3 regions of the Streptomyces sp. NPDC050610 genome follow, and region 2 is predicted to be linked to each of the others. Evidence: riboswitches for the same ligand, from Rfam matches in the RefSeq annotation. Region 2 holds a riboswitch; each other region holds the start of a gene.
What was found. Region 2 has a riboswitch for thiamine pyrophosphate ahead of thiO (glycine oxidase ThiO). Riboswitches for the same ligand answer to the same signal wherever they lie in the genome.
Positions count from the first base shown of each region.

Region 1: another riboswitch for thiamine pyrophosphate. It lies ahead of thiC (phosphomethylpyrimidine synthase ThiC); the one in region 2 lies ahead of thiO (glycine oxidase ThiO).
Region 3: another riboswitch for thiamine pyrophosphate. It lies ahead of AB0I22_RS30300 (thiamine ABC transporter substrate-binding protein); the one in region 2 lies ahead of thiO (glycine oxidase ThiO).

Region 1 is NZ_JBFAIV010000001.1:413,298-421,173, forward strand. It holds gene AB0I22_RS01915 (cupin domain-containing protein) at 1-261, shown strand, start outside; gene AB0I22_RS01920 (DUF5326 family protein) at 457-675, shown strand; gene AB0I22_RS01925 (helix-turn-helix domain-containing protein) at 1,010-1,735, shown strand; gene AB0I22_RS01930 (SsgA family sporulation/cell division regulator) at 1,839-2,285, shown strand; gene AB0I22_RS01935 (SPFH domain-containing protein) at 2,282-3,856, opposite strand; gene AB0I22_RS01940 (hypothetical protein) at 3,969-4,169, opposite strand; gene AB0I22_RS01945 (YibE/F family protein) at 4,245-5,702, opposite strand; TPP riboswitch at 5,764-5,902, shown strand; gene thiC (phosphomethylpyrimidine synthase ThiC) at 5,896-7,701, shown strand.
Region 2 is NZ_JBFAIV010000035.1:53,647-61,522, reverse strand. It holds gene AB0I22_RS32255 (deoxyribonuclease IV) at 1-781, opposite strand, end outside; gene pknB (Stk1 family PASTA domain-containing Ser/Thr kinase) at 786-2,729, opposite strand; gene AB0I22_RS32245 (thiazole synthase) at 2,957-3,793, opposite strand; gene thiS (sulfur carrier protein ThiS) at 3,796-4,020, opposite strand; gene thiO (glycine oxidase ThiO) at 4,017-5,210, opposite strand; TPP riboswitch at 5,208-5,320, opposite strand; gene AB0I22_RS32230 (FAD-dependent oxidoreductase) at 5,486-6,715, shown strand; gene AB0I22_RS32225 (Rv2175c family DNA-binding protein) at 7,112-7,477, shown strand; gene thiE (thiamine phosphate synthase) at 7,660-7,876, shown strand, end outside.
Region 3 is NZ_JBFAIV010000030.1:86,601-94,476, reverse strand. It holds gene AB0I22_RS30305 (iron ABC transporter permease) at 1-1,397, opposite strand, end outside; gene AB0I22_RS30300 (thiamine ABC transporter substrate-binding protein) at 1,490-2,575, opposite strand; TPP riboswitch at 2,571-2,675, opposite strand; gene rlmN (23S rRNA (adenine(2503)-C(2))-methyltransferase RlmN) at 2,698-3,804, opposite strand; gene AB0I22_RS30290 (phosphatidate cytidylyltransferase) at 3,885-5,033, opposite strand; gene frr (ribosome recycling factor) at 5,033-5,590, opposite strand; gene pyrH (UMP kinase) at 5,773-6,552, opposite strand; gene tsf (translation elongation factor Ts) at 6,713-7,567, opposite strand; gene rpsB (30S ribosomal protein S2) at 7,670-7,876, opposite strand, start outside.

The sequences.
Region 1 (7,876 bases), on a different contig from region 2:
TATCTGCAGTTTCTTCGCGAACGGAACATGTCGGTCGGGCTCTACGCCCTGGCCGCGGGCGAGGCCGACCCGCAGAGCCCGCACGACCAGGACGAGGTGTACCTGGTGCTGAGCGGGCGGGCGTCGATCACGGTGGGCGCCGAGACGACGCAGGTCGCGCGGGGCAGCGTGGTCTACGTGCCGGCCGGGGTGACGCACAGGTTCCACCACATCGCCGAGGACCTGAGGGTGATGGTGGTCTTCTCTCCGCCTGAGAGCTGACCTGCGCTGCTGCCTCCCCGTAGGGGTTCGGTCAGGGGAGGACGGGGGCCGCGGGGCCCCCGTCGGCGGGCCCCGCCGCCTAGCATCGGAGGTGCAAGGGGAGACCCGCCGAGAATGCGTGATCGACGCGACCGACGTGACCGATGCGATCGTTGCGAGCGACGCGACCGATGCGAATGGAAAGCAGGGGACGAAATGGCCGAGAAGGGGATATTCGGAGGGCTGCCGGGATGGGTGAAGTGGATCGCCGTGCCGCTCCTCGTCCTACTGGTGTTCGGCAGCCTGATCATGAGCGTGCTCGGCTTCGTCGTCAGCCTGCTCTTCAAGGCCCTGCTGCTCGTCGCGCTCGTCGGCGGACTCATCTACGTGGTAAGGAAGTTCACCTCTTCGTCCTCGTCGCACAGCGACTGGTAGGCGCTCGCCGGGCGCTCGGAGGCGGCCTGCCCCGCCGCCCTCCGGGGTAGCCCGGCTGAGGGACACCCCCCGTCAAACATCAACCTGAAGGCGTTACTCCGGTTAGAGTGCGAATCGCTGACGCCTTCCTTGTGGCGGTGGCTCGGGCGGGCCGGTCGACCCACGGTCCGGCCGCGGCGCCGGCATCGCTCGTGAATTCTTACGGCCCCTGGGCGGCGCAGTAGCGGCGGGGGCGGCCCCCGCAGGCGGGTACGCCACCCGTCGGCACGCCTGGGGGTGAGCGTTGACGACTGCGAATATCAGGGCTTCCTCCCAGCCGACTCTGATCGGATCGGTGCAGCGTGCGCTGCGTCTTCTGGAAGCCGTGGGCGCGCACCGGGACGGTGCGCCTGCCAAGCAGCTCGCCCGTGAGGCCGGCCTGCCGCTGCCCACCGCCTACCACCTGCTCCGCACGCTGACCCACGAGGGATATCTGCGCCGCGAGAACGGCGTCTTCCTCTACGGCGACGCCGCGATGAGCCTCGGCGGTGTGGGCGGCCGCGAGGAGCGGCGCGCCGGAATCTCCGACACGCTGGCCGAGATCGGCGAAGAACTGGGCGTCGCCCTCTACTTCGCGGCGTACCGCGAGGGCGAGGTCGACGTCCTGGCCGTCGCGGACGGCCCCGCGTTCCCGGCCGTACAGGAGTGGGCGGACTTCGGCGAGACCGCGCATGCCCATGCTCTGGGACAGTGCCTCCTCGCCCAGCTGGGTGAGGAGGAGCGCGGCGACTACCTCGCCCGGCACCCCGTGCGGCCCCTCACCCCGTACTCCGCGCGCGACCAGGCTGACCTGCTGCGCAGGCTGGAGCACCGGCACCGCCTGCAACCCGTGTTCGAACGGCAGGAGTACGCGCTGGGGACGGTCTGCGGGGCCTTCCCCATAGTCGCGGGGACCGCCGTGGCGACAATGGCGGTCTCCCTTCCGGCGAATCGGGTGGAACAACTCCGTCCTGTGGTCGAGTCGTTACGCTCCAGAGTCGGTGAGCTCGTAAGCTCACTCTCGTTCTCTATCAGTATCTGAAAAATCACTCCTTGTGATCCGTTAGTCGTTGTCAGACGATGGCGTCAATAGGGCCATGAGGATTCAATCCCGGCCAAATCCGACGAACGCGGGGCATAGGGCTATGCGCGACACGGTTCAGGCAGAAGTGACCATGACCTTTCTCGTCTCCGAGGAGCTTGCTTTCCGTATCCCGGTGGAACTCACGTACGACAGCAACGACCCGTACGCGATCACGTTCACCTTCCATCTCCCCGGCGACGCGCCCGTAACCTGGGCCTTCGCCAGAGAACTACTGCTCGACGGGCTGAGCCAGCCCTCCGGCGAGGGCGACGTGCACATCGCGCCGGCCTCCTCCGAACACCTCTCCGACGTCTTCATCCGGCTGCAAGTCGGCGGTGAACGGGCCCTGTTCCGGGCCGGCGCCGCCCCCCTCGTGGCCTTCCTCGACCGCACCGACCGCATCGCCCCGCTCGGCGAGGAGCGATCGGTCGCCGACCTCGAATGCGACCTCACCACCGCGCTCGACCGCATCCTCGCCGGCAACACCGAGGGCCAGAACGCCGGTTAGCGGCCGGACTCCCCGCCCTCCTCCCGGATCGGCACACGCTCGGTACGCGGGGACGCGCCGTGAGGCGCGGCCGCCGACTCCCCGCCCCCCGAGCGGGCCGCCGGACTGCCCGCGGGAGGAACACGGCCGCTCGCGGCGCCGTTCAAACCCTCGGCCGACCCCTCGGCCGACCCCTGCGCCGAGCCCATCGACGCGAGCAACTGGCGGGCCAGCCCCAGGCCCGTACCGCCCATGGTGAGCGCCTTCGCGAACATGTCGGACATCCCGTCCGCGCCGTTGAGCAGCACCATGTGATCGACGCTCCCGAACGCCCCGGCGCCCGCCTGGACGATCTCGGGCCACTTCTCGGCGAGTTGCTGCGCGACGACCGCCTCCTGGTTCTCCGCGAGCGCGGCCGCCCGCGCCTTGATGGCCTCCGCCTCGGCCAGGCCCCGCGCCCGCGCCGACTCGGCCGCCGCAAGCCCCTTGGCCTGCGCCGCAGCGGCCTCGGCCTCACCGGTCGCCCGGGTCGCCGCCGCCGTGGCGGTGCCGCGCGCCTTCGTCGCCTCGGCCTCCGCCACCGCCGCCGTCTTGACCCGGTTCGCCTCGGCCACCGCCGCCAGCTCCGTCTCCCGCGCCTTCGCCTCGGCCCCCGAGATACGGGCGTCCCGCTCCGCCTCGGCCAGCGTCCGCTTCTCGTACGCGGAGGCGTCCGCCGGCTTGCGCACATCCGCCTGGAGCATCTGCTCGCGGCGCTGCGCCTCCAGCTCCGCCACCCGGGTCTCCTGGACCACGACCTCCTGCTGAGCGGCGGCCTCCGCCAGCGGGCCCGCCTGCCGGGCCTTGGCGCCCGCGCTGTCCCGCTCGGCCTGATAGCCGGCCTGGAGGATCTCGCTGTCGCGGGTCGCCTGCGCCATCCGGGCCGACGCCTGCTGCTCGGCCTCGGTGGCCAGCCGGTCCGCCTCGGCCTGGGCGATCCGCGCGTCCCGGTGCACGGCCGCCGCGTGCGGCGCGGAGAGATTCTTGATGTAACCGGTCGGGTCCTGGATCTCGTGGATCTGCAACGAGTCGATGATCAGACCGAGCTTCTCCATCTCGGTCCCCGAAGCGGCCCGCGTCTCGCCCGTCAGCCGCTCCCGGTCCCGGATCATGTTCTCGACCGTCAACCCGCCGACGATCGACCGGAGATGGCCGGCGAAGACGTTGTGCACCCGCTCGCCCATGAACTTCTGCTGGTCCAGGAAGCGGCGCGCCGCGTTCGCGATCGACACGAAGTCGTCGCCCACCTTGAAGATCACCACGCCGTGCACGCGCAGCGGAATGCCCTGCTGGGTCACGCAATCCACGTTCAGCTCGGCCTCGTTGAGGTCGAGCGACAGCTTCCGCACCACCTGGACACCCGGCATCACCAGCGTCCCGCGCCCGGTGACGATCCGGAAGCCCATGCCCTCCTCAAGGCCCTCGGTGCGGTGTTTGGAGCCGGAGATGACGAGCGCCTCGTTCGGCTCGGCGACCCGCCACATGAGTTTGAAGAGACCGATAAGAACGACGAATGCGACGACGACGATCCCCGCCACGATGCCGAACAGCATGTGCTCACGCCCCCTCTGCCGGGCCCCAGAAGGGGTCCGCGTTCAAAAAAGTCTGCTCCCGCCCAGGACTTCGGTGAAGGCACAGGCGCATCCTTGGTGCGCTTTTGATACATCACCCATAGGCGGCCATGACGTAGACCGTGCGCGGCGGTTGATACTCCACGACCAGCACCACCGTGCCCCGCTCCAGCCGCTCGCCCGGCTCCACCGCGTACGCGAGGAACGCCTCGGCGCCGCCGCGCACCCGCACCATCACCTCGCCGACCAGCCCCGGCCCGACCGTCCCCGTCACCCTGCCCCGCTCACCGATCACCGGCAGCTCCCCGATCGCCGGGTACGGCGGCCACGGCCGCTCCCCCGGTCCCCCTGCTGTGCGCGACCCCTCCGGTCACTTGGCGCGGCGTCGCCTGCCGCCCCTCGCCGCGGACCTCCCCCCGGTCTTCGTCCCGGCCCTCACCCCAGTACTCGTATTGTGCCGGTCGGCACTGACAACGAGCGCTGCCAGCGCCGTGGTCACCGGAACCGAGGCCACCAGCCCGATGGAGCCGACCAGGGTCCGTACGATCTCCTCCGAGACGATCTCGCTGGTCGCGACCGCCCCCACCCCGCTGTCCGCGATCGAGAACAGCAGCAGCAACGGCAGCGAAGCACCCGCGTACGCCAGTACCAGCGTGTTGACGACGGACGCGATGTGGTCCCGGCCGATGCGCATCCCGGCCCCGTACAGCTTGCGCCAACTCGCCTGCGGGTCGGCTTCCTTCAGCTCCCACACCGCGGACGTCTGGGTCACCGTCACATCGTCCAGCACGCCCAGCGAGCCGATGATGACCCCGGCCAGCAGCAGTCCGCGGATCTCGATGTGCGGATACAGGCCGTGTACCAGGCCCGTCTGGTCGTCGGTGTTGCCCGTCAGGTGCGCCCAGCCGATGAACACCGAGCCGAGCAGCCCGATGACCATCAGGGACAGCAGGGTGCCGAGCACCGCCACGGACGTACGGGCCGTCAGGCCGTGGCACATATAGAGCGCGATCAGCATGATCGCGCTGCCGCCCACCACCGCGACGAGCAGCGGGTTCGACCCTTGCAGGATCGCGGGCAGGATGAACAGCGTCAGCACCCCGAAGCTGATGGCCAGCGCTACGAGCGCGAAGAGGCCGCGCAGCCGTCCGACGACCACGACGGCGATCGCGAAGACCGCGCCGAGCAGCGCCATCGGCAGTGTGCGGTCCACGTCGGTGACGGAGTACTGGAGGTCCTTCGGGGCCTTCGGCGCGTACGCGAGGACGACCTTCTGACCCACCGAGTAGCGGCGCGAGGCGCTCGGCTGGACGATCTCGGTGAAGGACCGGCCCTTGTCCTTGCCGGAGGTGACTTCCAGGGTGGCTTTCTCGCACTCTTTGCCGGCTCCGGCTCCGGCTCCGGCTCCGGTCGCATCGTTCGGAGGTTGCTGACCGCTTCCGGAGCCCTGCCCTCCGTTTTGTCCGCCTCCGCCGCCGGACGAGGGGGCCTGCGGCTGCGCCCCCACGGCCGCGCAGCTCACCTCCTCGACCTTCACCACCCGGCCCGATTCCGTCTGCTGGTCGAACCCCAGCCCGCTGTGCTGATGCGGCGGCGCCCCTCCGGGCCACAGCACCACGAGCCCGGCCACCACGGCGACGGCGAACGGGATGAGCACGGCCGCGATGACCTTGCGCAGCTGACGGGAGACGGGGGCGGCGGGCCCGTGGCTGTGCGCGTGCGAGTGGCCATGGGCTAGCCGCGGCGCGCGGGCCGTCTGGTGCGCGGGGTCCTGCTCGTGTGCGGGGTCCTGCTCGTGCGCGGGAGGACCGGGCTGGGTGCGAGTCACGGCCCGATCATCGCAAGGCCCCCTGGCCGCCGGGGGCGGCGAACCGTTAGCGTAGTGACACCTTTGCAATCGCGGGAGCTCGGAGCACCGGGCTGAGAGGGCGCTGATCTCCGTACGGGACGTACGTACGGAAGCCGCTGCGTCGACCGCCGAACCTGTTACCGGGTAATGCCGGCGTAGGGAGTTGGGTCTTATGACCTCGCAGCAGGATGCACGCACGCCCGAAACCAGCGGCACAGCGGCGGCCAATGGCTCCGCGGAGCTCGGCTGGCACAAGGACCACGTGACCGGAACGCGGCCGGACCTGCGGGTCCCGGTCCGCCGGGTGCACCTCACCAACGGCCGGGACGTGCGGCTGTACGACACGTCCGGCCCGTACACCGACCCGGCCGTCGAGACGGACGTCCGGCGCGGCCTCGCGCCGGTCCGGGAGAACTGGATCATCGGCCGCGGCGACACCGAGGAGTACGCCGGGCGCCCGCTGCGCCCGGAGGACGACGGCCTCAAGCACACCACCCCGCGCGGCGGCCTCAAGAACCTCGACGCGGTCTTCCCGGGCCGCCCGCGCCAGCCCCGCCGGGGCCACGGCGGACGGGCCGTCACACAGCTCGCGTACGCCAGGCGCGGCGAGATCACGGCCGAGATGGAGTACGTCGCGATCCGCGAGAACGTGGCCCCCGAGACCGTACGGGAGGAGATCGCGGCGGGCCGGGCCGTACTGCCGGCCAATGTGAACCACCCGGAGATCGAGCCGATGATCATCGGCAAGAAGTTCCTGGTGAAGGTCAACGCCAACATCGGCAACTCCGCTGTCACCTCCTCCATCGAGGAGGAGGTCGAGAAGATGACCTGGGCGACCCGCTGGGGCGCCGACACGGTCATGGACCTCTCCACCGGCCGCAACATCCACACCACGCGCGAGTGGGTGCTGCGCAACTCGCCCGTGCCGATCGGCACCGTGCCGCTCTACCAGGCGCTGGAGAAGGTCGACGGCAAGGCCGAGGAGCTGACCTGGGAGATCTACAAGGACACGGTCGTCGAACAGGCCGAGCAGGGCGTGGACTACATGACGGTCCACGCGGGCGTACTCCTGCGGTACGTGCCGCTGACCGCGCGCCGCAAGACCGGCATCGTCTCGCGCGGCGGTTCGATCATGGCCGCGTGGTGCCTGGCCCACCACAAGGAGTCGTTCCTCTACGAGAACTTCGAGGAGCTGTGCTCGATCCTCGCCTCGTACGACGTCACGTACTCGCTCGGGGACGGGCTGCGCCCCGGCTGTATCGCGGACGCCAACGACGAGGCGCAGTTCGCGGAGTTGCGTACGCTCGGCGAGCTGAACTCCATCGCCAAGCGGCACGGCGTACAGACCATGATCGAGGGCCCGGGGCACGTCCCGATGCACAAGATCAAGGAGAACATCGACCTCCAGCAGGAGATCTGCGAGGAGGCCCCGTTCTACACGCTCGGCCCGCTGACCACGGACGTCGCCCCCGCCTACGACCACATCACCTCGGGCATCGGCGCGGCGATGATCGCCTGGTGGGGCACGGCGATGCTCTGCTACGTGACCCCCAAGGAGCACCTCGGGCTGCCGGACCGGGACGACGTCAAGACCGGCGTGATCACGTACAAGATCGCCGCCCACGCGGCGGACCTGGCCAAGGGGCACCCCGGCGCCCAGGAATGGGACGACGCGCTCTCCGACGCCCGGTTCGAGTTCCGCTGGGAGGACCAGTTCAACCTGGCCCTCGACCCGGACACGGCGCGGGAGTTCCACGACCAGACCCTCCCGGCCGAGCCGGCGAAGACCGCGCACTTCTGCTCCATGTGCGGCCCGAAGTTCTGCTCGATGAAGATCTCCCAGGACATCCGCCGTGAACACGGCGGGGACCTGTCGATCGACTCCGAGGCCGAGGCTGACGCCGAGGCCGGAATGGCGGAGAAGTCCAGGGAGTTCGCGGCGGCGGGCAACCGCGTGTATCTGCCGATCGCGGACTGACGCGCCGCCCCGCCCACCGAAGCGCCGGAGGCGGTACGACCGTACGAACCGGGCCCGAAGCCGCAACTCGCCCTTGCGACTTCGGGCCCTTCGGCATGACGTGCCTACGTGCCTACGTGCCTACGTGCCTACGTGCCTACGTGCCGAGGACGTCTGCCCCGCCTGGCCACGGCTT
Region 2 (7,876 bases):
TCAGCGGCACGCCCTCCGTCGCCGGGTGCGCGAACAGCTCCCGGAACGGCTCGGCACCGATATGGCCGGAACCGATGTTCTCGTGCCGGTCCTTGTGCGCGCCCACGACGTCCTTGGAGTCGTTGGCGTGGATCAGTTTCAGCCGGCCCTCGCCCACGACCGACACCAGCTCGTCGAGCGTCTGCTTCATCCCGCCGTGCCCGGCCAGGTCGTGGCCCGCCGCGAAGACGTGGCAGGTGTCCAGGCAGACGCCCAGCTTCGGGTGGCGCTCCAGCGCGTCGAAGTACGGGCCCAGGTCCCACACCCGGGAGCAGAGCGAGGCGCCCTGCCCGGCCGTCCCCTCCAGCAGCAGCCACGGGTCGTCCTCGTGGGTCAGCTCCTCCAGCAGCGGCAGCAGCCGCTCGCGGACCTGCGCCAGCGCCTCGCTCCGGGGCCGGCCGCCCGTCGCCGCGCCCGTGTGGACCACGACGCCCCGCGCCCCGATGTCCCGGCCCCGCCGCAGCGAGTGGCGCAGCGAATCGACGGACCGCTCGGCCGTCGCCTCGGTGTGGGAGCCGAAATTGATCAGGTAGGGCGCGTGGACGTACACGGGCAGGGACCGCTCGGCGCAGCCGGCGCGGAACGCCTCGTCCTGCTTCGGGTCGCCCGGCGGCGTCGCCCAGCCGCGCGGGTTGGCGACGAAGACCTGCACGGCCTCGGCGGCCATCTCCGCGGCGTACGGCAGGCCGGTCCTCGCGAGTCCGCCGGCCACGGGGATGTGGCCGCCGACGGGGTTGCGCATGAGTTCAGAGTCCCTTGAGCGTAATAGTGATCTTGCTGCCCTTGGGGGCCTCGTCGCCGCCGTCGACCGACTGCTTGTCCACGGTGTCCTTCGGGAAGAAGAACGGCTTCTTCACCTCGACCTCGAAGCCCAGGGCGGTCAGCTTCTTCTTGGCGTCGTCGGTCTTGTCGCCGGTGACGTCCGGGACCTCGACCATCTCCTGGCCCTTGGAGACCGTGAGGGTCACGGTATCGCCCTTCGCCGCCGGGCTGTCCTCGGCCGGGGACTGCTGGGCGACGTCGCCCTTGTCCTCTTCGGAGAAGACCTGTTCGTCGGCGACCTTCACCTTGAAGCCCTTCTCGTTCAGCTCCTTGGTCGCGTCCTCGACCGAGTCGCCCGTCACCTCGGGGATGTCGATCTTCTTCCCCTTGCTGACGGTGACCGCCACGGCCGTGTCGGGCCTGCGCTCGCTGCCCGGCCCCGGTTCGGTGGCGAGCACCGAGCCCTGGGCCGTCTCGTCGCTGAACTCCTGGCGGACCTTGCCGAGCGTCAGCCCCGCGTCCGCGATCTGCTTCTTGGCCTGGTCGAGGGGGATGCCCGAGACGTTGGGCACCTTGGTCCGCTCCGGCCCCCGCGAGACGGTCAGGGTCACCGTGCCGGTGCTGCGGATGCGGTCGCCCGGCTTGGGGTCGGTGCCGATGACATGGCCGCGCTCCACCACATCGCTGAAGTCCTGCCGGGCCTTCGACTTCAGCCCGGACTCGTGCAGCTTCTGCTCCGCCTGCGCCCGGGTGAGATCCAGGACGGCCGGGACCTTGGAGAACTGGCCGGAATTGATGTACCAGACGCCCGTGCCCAACAGGATCACCAGCACCGCTCCGAGCAGCGCCAGCACCGAGCGGCGCGGCCCGCGACGGCCGGACGCCGCCGCCGGGGCGGGGACCCTGGCTCCGGCCGCCGGGGCGGACGGCCGTTCCAGCCGGGTGGTGCGGTCGTACGAGGCGTCGTCCGCCGCCCGTGCCGCCCGCGCCTCGATGGAGCGCGGGAGCACGCTCGTACGGTCCTCGGAGCCGTCGTGCTCGGCCGTCTGCGCCCGCGGCGGCACCGCGTCCAGCTCCGCGTCGCTCATCCCGGCGCGCGCCGTACGGGCCAGGCCGAGCAGCTCCACCGCGTCGGCGGGGCGCGACTCCGGGTCGCGGGCGGTGGCGGCGGCCACCAGGTCGTCCAGTACGGCGGGCAGTCCCGGCACTGCCGCGGACGGCGGCGCGATGTCCTCGTGGAGGTGCTGGTAGAGGACCTGCGCCGGGGTGCCGCCGGTGTGCGGCTTGGCGCCGGTCAGCATCTCGTAGAGCACCACCCCGCAGGCGTACACGTCCGCCGGGGTGTCGGCGGTGCCGTGCTCGATCTGCTCGGGGGCGAGGTACGACACGGTGCCGAGCACGGACCCCGTCGAGGCGGTGGTGTTGTTGTCCACGGCCCGTACGAGCCCGAAGTCGGCGACCTTGACCCGGCCGTCGTCGCCGATCAGCACGTTCTCGGGCTTCATGTCGCGGTGTACGAAGGACGCCCGGTGGGCGGCGCCCAGCGCGGCGAGGATCGGCTCCAGGATGTCGAGGGCGGCGCGCGGCTGGAGCGCGCCGCGCTCGCGCAGCACGTCGCGCAGCGTGCACCCGGCCACGTACTCCATCGCGAGATAGACGTACGTGCCGTCGGTGCCCTGGTCGAAGACGCCCACCACATTGGGGTGCGCGAGCCTCGCCACCGACTTCGCCTCCCGGATGAACCGGTCGACGAAGGCGCCGTCCGCGGCGAGCGCCGGGTGCATCACCTTGAGCGCGAGCACGCGGTCGAGCCGCGTGTCGACGGCCCGGTAGACCGTGGCCATGCCACCGACGGCGATGCGCGCCTCGACTCGGTAGCGGCCGTCGAGCAGCTGCCCGACGAGGGGGTCCTGAAGGGTCGTATCCACGGCAGACGAGTCTACGAGCAGTCACCGACAGCTCCGACGCCGCGCGCCCGCCGCGGCCGTACTGAAGCCGAACGGTGACAGCGGCCGACGCGTACGGACGCGGGAACGCGCCTGGTCGGACACGGGGACGTGCCCGCTCAGGCCCGGTCGGAACGCGCGGTCGGAACGGCCGGTCAGGCGGTCCGGTCGGAACGGCCGGTCGGAACGCCAGTTCAGGCGGGGCCCGGTCAGAACGCCGGCCGCTCCGGGTCCAGCTCCGCCAGCCCCTCCATCGCCGAGGACGCCCGCGCGAAGTGCCGGCGCGGGATGCGGCCCGCGCGGTACGCCAGCCGGCCCGCCTCCACCGCGTGCCGCATGGCCGCCGCCATCAGCGCCGGCTCCTGCGCGCGGGTCACCGCCGAGGCGAGCATCACCGCGGCGCAGCCCAGCTCCATGGCGAGCGCGGCGTCGGAGGCCGTGCCCGCGCCCGCGTCCAGGATCACCGGGACGCCCGCGCGCTCGGTGATCAGCTGGAAGTTGTGCGGGTTGCGGATGCCCAGGCCGGAGCCGATGGGCGAGCCCAGCGGCATGATCGCGGCACACCCCGCGTCCTCCAGCTTGCGGGCGAGTACGGGGTCGTCATTCGTGTACGGCAGCACGGTGAAACCGTCGTCGACGAGGGTCTCGGCGGCGTCCAGCAGCTCGATCGGATCGGGCAGGAGAGTGCGCTCGTCGGCCACCACTTCGAGCTTGACCCAGTCCGTGCCGAGCGCCTCGCGGGCCAGCCGCGCGGTGAGGACGGCCTCCCCGGCGGTGAAGCAGCCCGCGGTGTTCGGCAGCACCCGGATGCCGTGCCGGGCGAGCACCGACAGCACCGAACCCCGCACGGTCGCGTCCAGGCGGCGCATCGCCACCGTGGTCAGCTCGGTGCCCGAGGCGAGCAGGGAGCGCTCCAGCACGTCCAGACTGGGCGCGCCGCCCGTACCCATGATCAGCCGGGAGCCGAAGACGGCGCCGCCGATGGTCAGCGGGTCCTCGGCCGCTTCCGTTTCCGGGGCCCCCGGAAGGAACGCGGTGTTGGTCATGGTCAGCCTCCCTGGACCGCGGTGAGGACCTCGACGCGGTCGCCGTCGCCGAGCGCGGTGGCCGGCCACTGGCCGCGCGGCACGACGGCCTCGTTGACGGCGGCGGCGACGCCGCTGTGCGCGGTGGTGAGCGTGGCAACCAGCCGGTCCAGGGTCAGACCGGCGGGGATCTCGCGGGGCTCGCCGTTGAGGGAGAGCCGGACGGAGGCGGGCGGAGAGGGCGTCATACGGGCTGCTCCTGAGGTGCGGGGGCCTGGAAACGCTGCGGGGAGAAGGGCAGGGCCGCCGCCGGGAGCGCGCCGCCGGTCAGCACCTCGGCCATCACATCGCCGGTGAACGGGGTCAGCAGGACGCCGTTGCGGTGGTGGCCGGTGGCCGTGTGGAGACCGGGCAGGGCGGTCGGGCCGAGCAGCGGCGCGTTGTCGGGGGAGGCGGGGCGCAGCCCGGCGAGGGTCTCGACGAGCGGCAGCTCCGTGATGCCGGGCACCAGCTCATGGGCGTCGCGCAGCAGCTCGTACACGCCGCCCGCGGTGACGGTGGTGTCCCAGCCCAGCTCCTCGCTGGTCGCGCCCAGGACCAGCTCGCCGTTCTCGCGCGGCACCAGGTAGACGGGGCCGCCGCGCACCACGGCCCGTACGGTCCGGGAGAGGAACGGCGCGTACGGGCCGGGCACGCGCAGCCGCAGGACCTGGCCCTTGACCGGGCGGACCGGCGGCACCACGTGCTCGGGCACGCCCGCGAGCCGCGCGCTGTGGCTGCCCGCCGCCAGCACCGTCTGGGCGGCGGCGACCCGGACGCCGTCGGCCAGCTCGGCCCCGGTCGCCCGGTCCGCCTCGACCGTCAGACGCCGTGCCTCGGCCCGGTGGAAGACGACGCCCGCGCGCTCGCAGGCCGTCAGCAGGGCGCGGGCGAGGCGCCGCGGGTCGGTCTGGTGGTCGCCGTCGACCCGCACGCCGCCGCGCACGCCCGGCGCGAGCATCGGCTCCAGGCGGCGGCACTCGCGCCCCGACAGCCACTGCGAGTCGAGCCCCGAGCGCTGCTGGAACTCGTGGAGTTCACGCAGGTGGGCGCGGTCGTCGGCGTCGAGGGCGACGGCGAGCGTGCCGCAGGCGCGGTAGCCGATCCCCTGGCCGCTCGCCTCGGTCAGCTCGGCCGCGAACGCCGGGTAGCGGCGGGCGGAGGCCAGGTTGATGGCGAGCAGGTCCTGCTCGCCGTAGTGCAGTTCGGTGACGGCGGCCAGCATCCCGGCCGCGACCTGGGCGGCGCCCCCGCCGGGCGCGGGGTCCGCGACGGCGGTGCGCAGCCCGCGCTGGGCCGACCGCCAGGCGGTGACCAGGCCGATGATGCCGCCGCCGATGACGAGGACGTCACAGGAGGCCGATTCCCGTCCCGGTGGCTTCGAAGAAGACGCGTGCATGGGCGTCCAGCCCCTCCCTTCGCCGGCATGACCCGGATCAGGTTCGTACGGTCGGAGGCCGTCCAGCCTCCCTCTCAGCCCGGTCCGCCCGGGCTCCCGCGAGTGCTCTACCCAAGTCACCCTAGTACGCGCCCCGAATCGGCCGAAAGGGGAGTGTCCGATACGGGCCGGGGCTCCGCCGGGCGCGCAACCGGGCCGCCGCGGGCCCCGGTTGTGGTGGAGATCTCTCTGCGCGACGCTCCGGCACAGCGTGCCCGCCGCCATACAGTGAGCTGGTGAGCGATCAGACGAATACCACCAGTGACCGGCGTCGCGTCGTGATCGTCGGCGCGGGCGTGGCCGGGGTACAGACCGCCGTCGCCCTCCGCGAACAGGGCTGGACCGGCGCGATCTCGCTGCTCGGCGCGGAGCCCCATCCGCCCTACGACCGACCGCCGCTCTCCAAGGCCGTGCTGCTCGGCAAGTCCGAGGGCTCCGCCTTCGAGGTGGACTTCGACTCCCTCGGCATCGACCTGCGGCTCGGCCGCGAGGTCACCGGGCTGCGGCCCGAAGAGCGCGTCCTGGACACCGCCGACGGCCCCGAGCCCTACGACCGGCTCGTCATCGCCACCGGCGCCGAGCCCGTCGTCCTGCCCGGCAGCGAGGGCATCCCCGGCGTCCACCTGCTGCGCACCCTGGACGACGCGACGCGGCTGCGCCCGGTCCTCGCCGACCAGCACGACATCGTGGTGGTCGGGGCGGGCTGGATCGGCGCGGAGTTCGCGACCGCCGCCCGCGAGGCGGGCTGCAAGGTGACCGTCGTGGAGGCCGCGGACCGGCCGCTCGCGGGCGCCCTCCCCGCCGAGGTCGCCGCCCACATGGCGGGCTGGTACGCGGACTGCGGCGCCGAACTGCTCACCGGCGCCCGCGTCGTCTCCCTCTCCGAGGGCAGCGTGCTGCTGGACGACGGCACCCGGCTGACGGCCGGCGCGGTGGTCGTCGGCATCGGCGCGCGCCCCGCCACCGGCTGGCTGGCGGGGACCGGCATCGAGCTGGCCGCGGACCTGTCCGTGGTCACCGACGAACGGCTGCGCACCAGCCTCCCGGACGTCTACGCGGTCGGCGACTGCGCCTCCTTCCCGTCCGCCCGCTACGCCGAGCGGCTGCTGGTGCACCACTGGGACAACGCGCTCCAGGGGCCGCGCACCGTCGCCGCCAACATCGCGCACGGCGAGGCCGAGGGGCCGCTGTACGACCCGGTGCCCTACTTCTGGTCCGAGCAGTTCGGCCGGTTCGTGCAGTACGCGGGGCACCACGCCGCCGCCGACGAACTCCTGTGGCGCGGCGACCCCGCCACCGCCGCCTGGTCCGTGTGCTGGCTGCGCGAGGGCATCCTGGTCGCGCTGCTCGCCGTGGGCCGCCCCCGGGACCTGGCGCAGGGCCGCAAGCTCATCGAGCGCGGCGCACGGCTGGACCAGCGGCAGGCCGCGGACCCGTCGGTGCCGCTGAAGTCGGCGACGGTCTGAGGCCGGCGGCGGGGCGGCTCCATTTCTAGCGGGGCCGCTCCGTTTCCGGGCGGTAGCGGGGGCCGGTCCGTTTCCGGGCGGAAACGGGGGCCGGTCCGTTTCTGGGCGGTACGCGCGCGTGGCCTGTCCTGGGGGGGGACGCGCACGTGTCCTGTCCCAAGGGGGACGCGCGCGTGGCCGGGCGGCGCGCGCTCGCCCGGCGCGAAACGGCCGGGGCGCTCGGACGAGGACATGACACGGGTGCGCTCCGCTGGGACGGGACACGGGCTCCGAGGGGTGTCCCGCGCGGGTACGCGCGCCTGGCGGCGCGCGCTTCGGCCGGGGCGCGACACGGGCTCGGAGCGCCTCAGGGCCTCCCGGCTACCGACTGTCAGTCCTAGATGGCAGGCTTGTCCCGTGACCGAGATTGACGCAAAGATCGATGCTCTCGTCCCCGCCTGGCTCAACCTGCCCGACATCGCCGAACGGCTCGGCGTCGAGGTGACGCGCGTCCGGCAGCTGGTCAAGGAAGGCCAGGTGATCGCGGTGCGCCGTGGCGAGAACAGGGCGCTCCAGGTGCCCGCCGACTTCATCGGCGACGCCAAGGTCGTCAAGGGCCTGGCCGGCACCTTGACGCTCCTGCGGGACGACGGCTTCAGTGACGTGGAGATGCTGGAGTGGCTCTTCACCCCCGACCCGACCCTGCCGGGCACCCCGGCGCAGGCCCTGCGCGAGAATCGCGGCACGGAGGTGAAGCGCCGGGCCCAGGCGCTCGCCGTCTGAGCGCGCCGGGTCCGGACGACGGCCGTCCCTGCCCCGTCGAGCACGGCGCTCGCCGGCTGATCCGCCGTCCGTAGGCGCCTCAGCCCACAGCCGCACATCCATCGCATATCCAACCGTCCGGTGTACGGGCCGGGGCCGTGAGCCCCGGCCCGTACACCGCCGACCCGGGGGGAAACCGCCGCATGGCCGCCACAGGTGCCACAACCTCCACTGATGTCGCAGCCGCCACCGACGCCGCAGGAATCGCGGGAGCCGCGGCGGGATCAGCCGCCCCAGCACCCGCCGGGGCCGGGGCGAGCGCGCGAGAGCGGCTGGCCGACGCCCGGCTCTATCTGTGCACCGACGCGCGCAAGCGCCAGGGCGACCTGCCCGAGTTCCTCGACGCGGTCCTCTCCTCGG
Region 3 (7,876 bases), on a different contig from region 2:
AGCGGGGACGCCCCGAGCACCGCGGCGGCCTCCCGCAGCCGGGCGTCGACCGCGCGCAGCACCGGCAGCATGGTCCGTACGACGAAGGGGACGCCCACCAGCGCCTGGGCCAGCGGCACCAGGATCCAGGAGTCCCGCAGGTCCAGCGGCGGCTTGTCGAGGGTGATGAGGAAGCCGAAGCCGACGGTCACGGCGGAGGTGCCGAGCGGCAGCATGAGGAGCGCGTCGAAGCCCCGTACGAGCCGGCCCGCGCCCTTCGCGCCCCCGTTCGCGCCCCCGTTCGCTCCGCCCTTCGCGCCGCCGTTCGCTCCGCCCCGGAGCGTCAGGGCGGCTGCGGCCAGCCCGCCGATGACCACGGCTATGGCGGTGGCGGCGAGCCCGTAGGAGAGCGAATTGCCGATCGCCTCCAGCGGCGCGACGACGAAGGTGCCGCCGTTGTCCGCGGCCGATTCGAGAGCGCGATAGAAGACCGGGCCGTAGCCGTCGGGGCCGTCGAAGGAGCGCTGCACCAGCACGGCCAGCGGCAGCAGGATCAGCAGGGCGACGCAGGCCAGCACCCCCGCCAGCAGCGACCACTGCCCCGCGCCGCGCGGCCGGCGCGACGTCCGCGCCGCGTCGACCAGCCGGAGCGCCGACTCCCGGCGGCGTACGGTCCGGGCGTGCACGGCGAGCAGCACGCACACCGCCAGCAACTGGACGATCGAGAGCACGGCGGCCGTCGGCAGGTTCAGGAGCTGCGCGGTCTGCTGGTAGATCTCCACCTCCAGCGTCGCGTAGCGCGGGCCGCCGAGGATCTGGATGACGCCGAAGGAGGTGAAGGTGAAGAGGAAGACCATCAGGGCCGCTGCCGCCACGGCGGGCGCGAGGGCGGGGAGCGTCACCCTGCGCCAGGCCGCGAAGCGCCCGGCGCCCAGCACCCGCGCCGCCTCCTCCTGGCGCGGGTCGAGCTGCGCCCACAGGCCGCCGACGGTCCGCACGACGACCGCGTAGTTGAAGAAGACGTGCGCCAGGAGGATGGCCCAGACCGTGGTGTCGAGGCGGACCCCCCACAGCTCGTCGAGCAGCCCGCCGCGGCCCAGCAGCGCCAGGAACGCCGAGCCCGCGACGACGGTCGGCAGGACGAAGGGGACGGTGACCACGGCGCGCAGCAGCTGCTTGCCGGGGAAGTCGAAGCGGGCGAAGACGTACGCGCCGGGGAGCGCGAGGGCGAGGGTCAGCGCGGTGGACGCGGCGGCCTGCCAGGTGGTGAACCACAGGACGTGGCCGATCTGCGGGTCGCCGAGCACCTCCCCTATCCGGCCGAACTGCCACTGCCCGCCGTCCTTCAGCCCCCGGGCGACGATCGCCACGACGGGATAGGCGAAGAAGGCGGCGAAGAACGCGAAGGGCACCGCCATCAGCGCGAGTCGCGACACGACGCCGCGCGCGGCGGCCTTGCGGTCCGCCGCGCGGCCGGGATCGGGCCCGTCCGGCGCGTTCCCCGGGGGCGCTACTTCAGGACGAGCGAGGACCACGACTTGACCCACTGCTCACGGTTCTTGGCGATCTTCTCCGGGGCCAGGGTCTCGGGGGCGGAGATCTTCGCGCCGTACTTCGTGAACACCTCGGGCAGCTTCGCGTCCGGGTTCGCCGGTTTGACGAACATCTGGAGCGGCATGTCCTCCTGGAATTCCTTGCCCACCAGGAAGTCGAGGAGCGCCTTGCCGCCCTTGGTGTTCTTCGCCCCGTTCAGCAGCCCCGCGAATTCGATCTGCCGGAAGCACGTGCCGGTCGCGACCCCGGTGGGCCCCTCCTTCGGCTGCGGCTTCGCGTCCAGCACCTCGGCGGGCGGGCTGGAGGCGTAGGAGACGACGAGCGGCTTGTCGCCCTTGGCCTTCTTGCCGGCGGCGGAGCCGGAGAACCGCTGGTTGTAGGCCTGCTCCCAGCCGTCCACGACCTCGACGCCGTTGCTCCTGAGCTGCTTCCAGTACTTCTGCCAGCCGTCCTCGCCGTACTTGGCGACGGTGCCGAGCTGGAAGGCGAGGCCGGGGGACGAGGTGGCGACGTTCTCGGTGACGAGAAGGTTCTTGTACTCCGGCTTGACCAGATCGTCGAAGGACTGCGGCGGCGCCAGTTTGTGGTCCTTGAAGTACGCGCGGTCGTAGTTGACGCAGATGTCCCCGGTGTCGACGGGGGTGGCGCGGTGCTTCGCCGCGTCGAGCTGGAGATCGCGCGGGATCCGGTCCAGCCCCTTGGCCTCGTACGGCGAGAACAGCCCGTTGTCGAGGGCGCGCGAGAGGAGGGTGTTGTCGACGCCGAAGAAGACGTCCCCCTGCGGGTGCGACTTCGAGAGGATCGCCTGGTTGACGGCCGCGCCCGCGTCGCCGCTCTTGACGACCCGTACCTTGTAGCCGGTCTTCTCGGTGAACTGGGCGAGCACGGACTTCGAGGCGTTGAACGAGTCGTGCGAGACCAGGGTGACCGTCTTGGAGTCCGACGCCTCGGACGATCCGGATCCCCCGCAGGCGGCGAGCGCGGTGACGCCGAGGGCGCTGACGACCGCGGCGCCGATGGCACGCCGGACATTGCTGTTCATGAGTGAGCTGACTCCCTACGCCGGTATGACCCGGATCAGGTCCGAGGGTCTGCGGCCAAGCCGCACTCTCAGCGCTCTGTGCGCTCCCCTGTCGGATTGTTCAATTGTGCGAAAGCACCATATCAGCGCTCGGAAGCGGCCAATTGTCCGCAGGCCCCGTCGATCTCCTGGCCCCGCGTGTCGCGCACGGTCACGGGCACGCCGTGGGCCGCGATCGCCTCGACGAACGCCTTCTCGTCCTCCGGACGCGACGCGGTCCACTTGGAACCGGGCGTCGGGTTGAGCGGAATGAGGTTGACGTGCACGCGCTTGCCCTTGAGCAGCCGCCCGAGCAGATCGCCGCGCCACGCCTGGTCGTTGATGTCGCGGATCAGCGCGTACTCGATGGAGATGCGGCGGCCGGACTTCTCCGCGTACTCCCAGGCCGCGTCGAGGACCTCGCGCACCTTCCACCGCGTGTTGACCGGCACAAGCGTGTCGCGCAGCTCGTCGTCGGGGGCGTGCAGCGAGACCGCGAGGCGGCACTTGAAGCCCTCGTCGGCGAACCGCAGCATCGCGGGGACCAGGCCGACGGTGGAGACGGTGATGCCGCGCTGCGAGAGGCCGAGCCCGTCCGGCTCGGGGTCCGTGAGCCGGCGGATCGCACCCACGACGCGCTTGTAGTTGGCGAGCGGCTCGCCCATCCCCATGAAGACGATGTTGGAGAGCCGGGCCGGACCGCCGGGCACCTCCCCGTCGCGCAGGGCGCGCATGCCGTCGACGATCTGGTGGACGATCTCGGCGGTGGACAGATTCCGGTCCAGCCCGGCCTGGCCGGTGGCGCAGAACGGGCAGTTCATTCCGCAGCCCGCCTGCGACGAGATGCACATGGTGACCCGGTCCGGATAGCGCATCAGCACGGACTCGACGAGCGTGCCGTCGTGCAGCTTCCAGAGCGTCTTGCGGGTGGTGTCGTCGTCGCACGAGATGTGCCGCAACACGCTCATCAGCTCCGGCAGCATCTCGGCCGCCAGCCTCTCGCGCGCCGCCGCGGGGATGTCGGTCCACTGCGCCGGATCGTGGGCGTACCGGGCGAAGTAGTGCTGCGACAGCTGCTTGGCACGGAACGGCTTCTCGCCGATCGCGGCCACGGCCTCGCGGCGCTCGGCGGGGCTAAGGTCGGCGAGATGCCGCGGCGGCTTCTTGGCTCCGCGCGGCGCGACGAAAGTGAGTTCTCCGGGCTTAGGCATGGTCCATCCAGTGTGGCAGACATCCGGAAAGGGGCCCGCCGCCCTGTGGACAACGGACCCCTCGACGGGAAAAGCGCAGGTCAGCCGCTGCCGACGAAGATCACCATAAGCAGCCACACCACCGGCGCGGTGGGCAGCAGGGAGTCCAGCCGGTCCATGATCCCGCCGTGCCCCGGCAGCAGCGTGCCCATGTCCTTGATGCCGAGGTCCCGCTTGATCATGGACTCGCCCAGGTCGCCGAGCGTGGCGCTGGCCGCGACCGCGCAGCCGAGCAGCAGCCCGTGCCACCAGGTCCCGTCGTCGATCAGGTACTGCATGCACAGCGCGCCCGCCACCATCGCGAAGGCGACCGCGCCGACGAGGCCCTCGCGCGTCTTGCCGGGGCTGATCCGCGGCGCGAGCTTGTTCTTGCCGAACTTCCAGCCCACCGCGTACGCGCCGGTGTCGCTGACGACCGTCAGCACGAGGAAGGTGAGCACCCGCCACGCGCCGTCGCCGGCGGCGAGCATCAGCGCCACGAACGTGGCGAGGAAGGGCACGTAGAACGCCGCGAAGATGCCCGCCGTGACATCCCGCAGATAGTCCTCGGGCGGTTCCGTCATCCGCCACACGAGCACGGCGAGCGCGGTGAAGGCCATGGCCACCCACGCGCCCTCCGGGCCGTCCAGATAGCCCGCGACGACCATGGCGGCGCCGCCGACCGCGAGCGGCACCAGCGGCGCCTTGATCGCCTTCTTCTCCGACAGGCGCGAGGTCAGCTCCCACAGCCCGACGACCACGGCGACCGCTATCACGCCGAGGAAGACGGGCTTGTAGATGAACAGGGAGGCGATGATGATCCCGCCCAGCCCCAGGCCCACCCCTATGGCCGCCCGCAGGTCACGGCCCGCGCTCTTCTTCACAGGCGCGGCGGCCGGCTCCGGCGCCGCGGGAACGGGCTCGGGCACCGCAGCGGGCTCCTGCTCCCCGTGGAACTGCTCACCACGGAACTGGTCGTCACGGAACCGTTCCTCACGGAACTGTTCATCGCGGAAGAGGGGGCCGCCGAGGTAAGCGGCCCCCTTCTCACGGTCGTCCTGATCTCCGCCTGCGTCGGGCACGATGGGCATGGGCCGAGTCTGCGCCGCGTCGCCCATGTCGTGCACGGGACCTGCCGGACGGGCCGGCCCCCGGTCGGTCGGCCCGCGGTATCCGGCGCTCGGCGGGGCCCCCCAGGAAGAGTCGTTCATCAGACCTCGAGCAGCTCGGCTTCCTTGTGCTTGAGCAACTCGTCCACCTGCGTGACGTACTTCGCAGTGGTGTCGTCGAGCTCCTTCTCCGCGCGGCGCACCTCGTCCTCGCCGGACTCCTTGTCCTTGACGAGCTTGTCGAGGGTCTCCTTGGCCTTGCGGCGGACCGAGCGGATCGAGACCTTCGAGTCCTCGGCCTTGCCCTTGGCGACCTTGATGTACTGGCGGCGCCGGTCCTCGGTCAGCTCCGGGAACGTCACCCGGATGATGCTGCCGTCGTTGCTCGGGTTGACGCCCAGATCCGAGTCGCGGATCGCCTGCTCGATGTTGCGCAGCGCCGTCTTGTCGAACGGGGTCACCACGGCCATCCGCGGCTCCGGCACCGAGAACGACGCCAGCTGGTTGATCGGGGTCAGCGCACCGTAGTAGTCCGCCACGATCTTGTTGAACATCGCCGGGTGCGCACGCCCCGTACGGATCGCCGCGAAGTCCTCCTTGGCGACCACGACGGCCTTCTCCATCTTCTCCTCGGCCTCGAGGAGGATCTCTTCGATCACCACTTGCTCCTGGTGTTATCAGTAAGCAGAGCCTCGCCCCTGCGCGCGTCTTCTCCTGCACGGTGTCCGACCGGCAGGCCGTTGTCCATCCCCGTGCCGCGCATCTCCCGCGGCGTGGGTTGCCGTCGTGGCCGCACGGTCCCGGATGGGGCCCCGTGCCGCCCGTACGGCCGTACGAGCCGTCAGGCCCGGGTACCCCGGTCGCTCACGAGCGTGCCGATCTTCTCACCCTTCACGGCGCGCGCGATGTTGCCCTCAGCGAGCAGCTCGAAGACGAGGATCGGGAGCTGGTTGTCCATGCACAGGGTGATGGCCGTGGCGTCGGCGACCTTGAGCCCGCGGGTGATGACCTCGCCGTACTCCAGGGCGTCGAACTTCACCGCGTCCGGGTTCTTCTTCGGGTCGGAGTCGTAGACCCCGTCCACGCCGTTCTTGCCCATCAGCAGGCACTCGGCGTCGATCTCCAGCGCGCGCTGGGCGGCGGTGGTGTCGGTCGAGAAGTACGGCATCCCCATGCCGGCGCCGAAGATGACGACGCGGCCCTTCTCCAAGTGCCGCACCGCGCGCAGCGGAATGTACGGCTCCGCGACCTGGCCCATGGTGATGGCGGTCTGCACGCGGGAGTCGATGCCCTCCTTCTCCAGGAAGTCCTGGAGGGCCAGGCAGTTCATGACCGTGCCGAGCATGCCCATGTAGTCGGACCGGGCCCGGTCCATGCCGCGCTGCTGAAGCTCGGCGCCGCGGAAGAAGTTGCCGCCGCCGATGACGACGGCGATCTCCGCACCGTCCCGGACGACCGCCGCGATCTCTCTGGCGATCTTGTGCACGACGTCCGGGTCGACGCCCAGTCCCCCGCCGCCGGCGAATGCCTCACCGGACAGCTTCAGCATGAACCGACGGTGTGTGCCGCCGCCGGTGCCCTTGTCGTCGGCAGCCTGCGTGGCGTCCGCGCCCTGATTCATTGGAGATCTCCTCGTGCACATACGAAGAAGGCCATTGCCGGTGGTCCCTTTCGGTTCCCTCTGCGGCAATGGCCTCCTCGTCACATCTGCGGCCGGCCGGTGGACGGTCGGCTGCGTACGACCCTAGCGGGTCGTAGGTCATTCGCTGACTTCGTCAGGCTCAGACGCCGACGCGGAAGCGGGCGAAGTGCTTGAGCGTGACGCCGGCCTCGTCCAGGATCTTCTGGACGGTCTTCTTGTTGTCCTTGGCGAACGGCTGGTCCAGCAGCACGCTCTCCTTGAAGAAGCCGGTGACGCGACCCTCGACGATGCGCTCCAGGGCGGCCTCGGGCTTGCCCTCCTCGCGGGCGGTGGCCTCGGCGACGCGACGCTCGTTCTCGACCGTCTCGGCCGGGATGTCCTCACGGGTGAGGAACTTCGGCGCGAACGCGGCGATGTGCTGCGCCACGTCCTTGGCGGTCGCGGCGGCGGCCTCGTCGGAGGCGGTGCCCTTGTCCAGCTCGACCAGGACGCCGACCTGCGGGGGCAGGTCCGGGCTGGTGCGGTGCATGTACGCGGCCACGTAGCCGTCGGAGTACTGCGCGAAGCGGTCGAGGACGATCTTCTCGCCGAGGGTGGCGTTGGCCTCGTCCACGTAGGCCTGCACGGTCTTGCCGGGCTCGATCTCGGAGGCGCGCAGCGCCTCGATGTCGGCCGGGGAGGTCTTGGCGACGTGCGCGGCGAGAGCGTCGGCGACGGCGACGAACTTGTCGCCCTTCGCGACGAAGTCCGTCTCGCACTTGAGCTCCAGCAGCACGCCGGAGGACTTGTCGTCGGCGATCAGGGAGACGACGGCACCGTTCTCGGCGCTGCGGCTCTCGCGCTTGGCGACGCCCTTCTGGCCCTTGACGCGCAGGATCTCGACGGCCTTGTCGACGCTGCCCTCGGCCTCGTCCAGCGCCTTCTTGCAGTCCATCATGCCGGCGCCGGTGAGCTCGCGGAGCTTCTTGACGTCAGCGGCGGTGGTGTTCGCCATGGTCTGTGAATCTCTTCTCGAAAGTCGATGTGACTACGGGTGAACGGCGGGGACGGTGCACGCGGCACCGTCCCCCTCCGTCATCAGCCGTGACGTGTGAGGTCAGGCCTGCTCGGCGTCCGCGGCCTTGGCCTCGGTGGCCTCCTCGGCCGGGGCCTCGGCGACGGCCGGGGCGTCAGCGGCAGCCGGGGCTTCGGCAGCGGCCGGAGCGTCGGCAGCGGCCTCGGCCGGCTTCTCGGCCTCGGCGGCGGGAGCGGCCTCTTCCTCGGTCTTCTTGGTTTCGAGCAGGTCGCGCTCCCACTCGGCAAG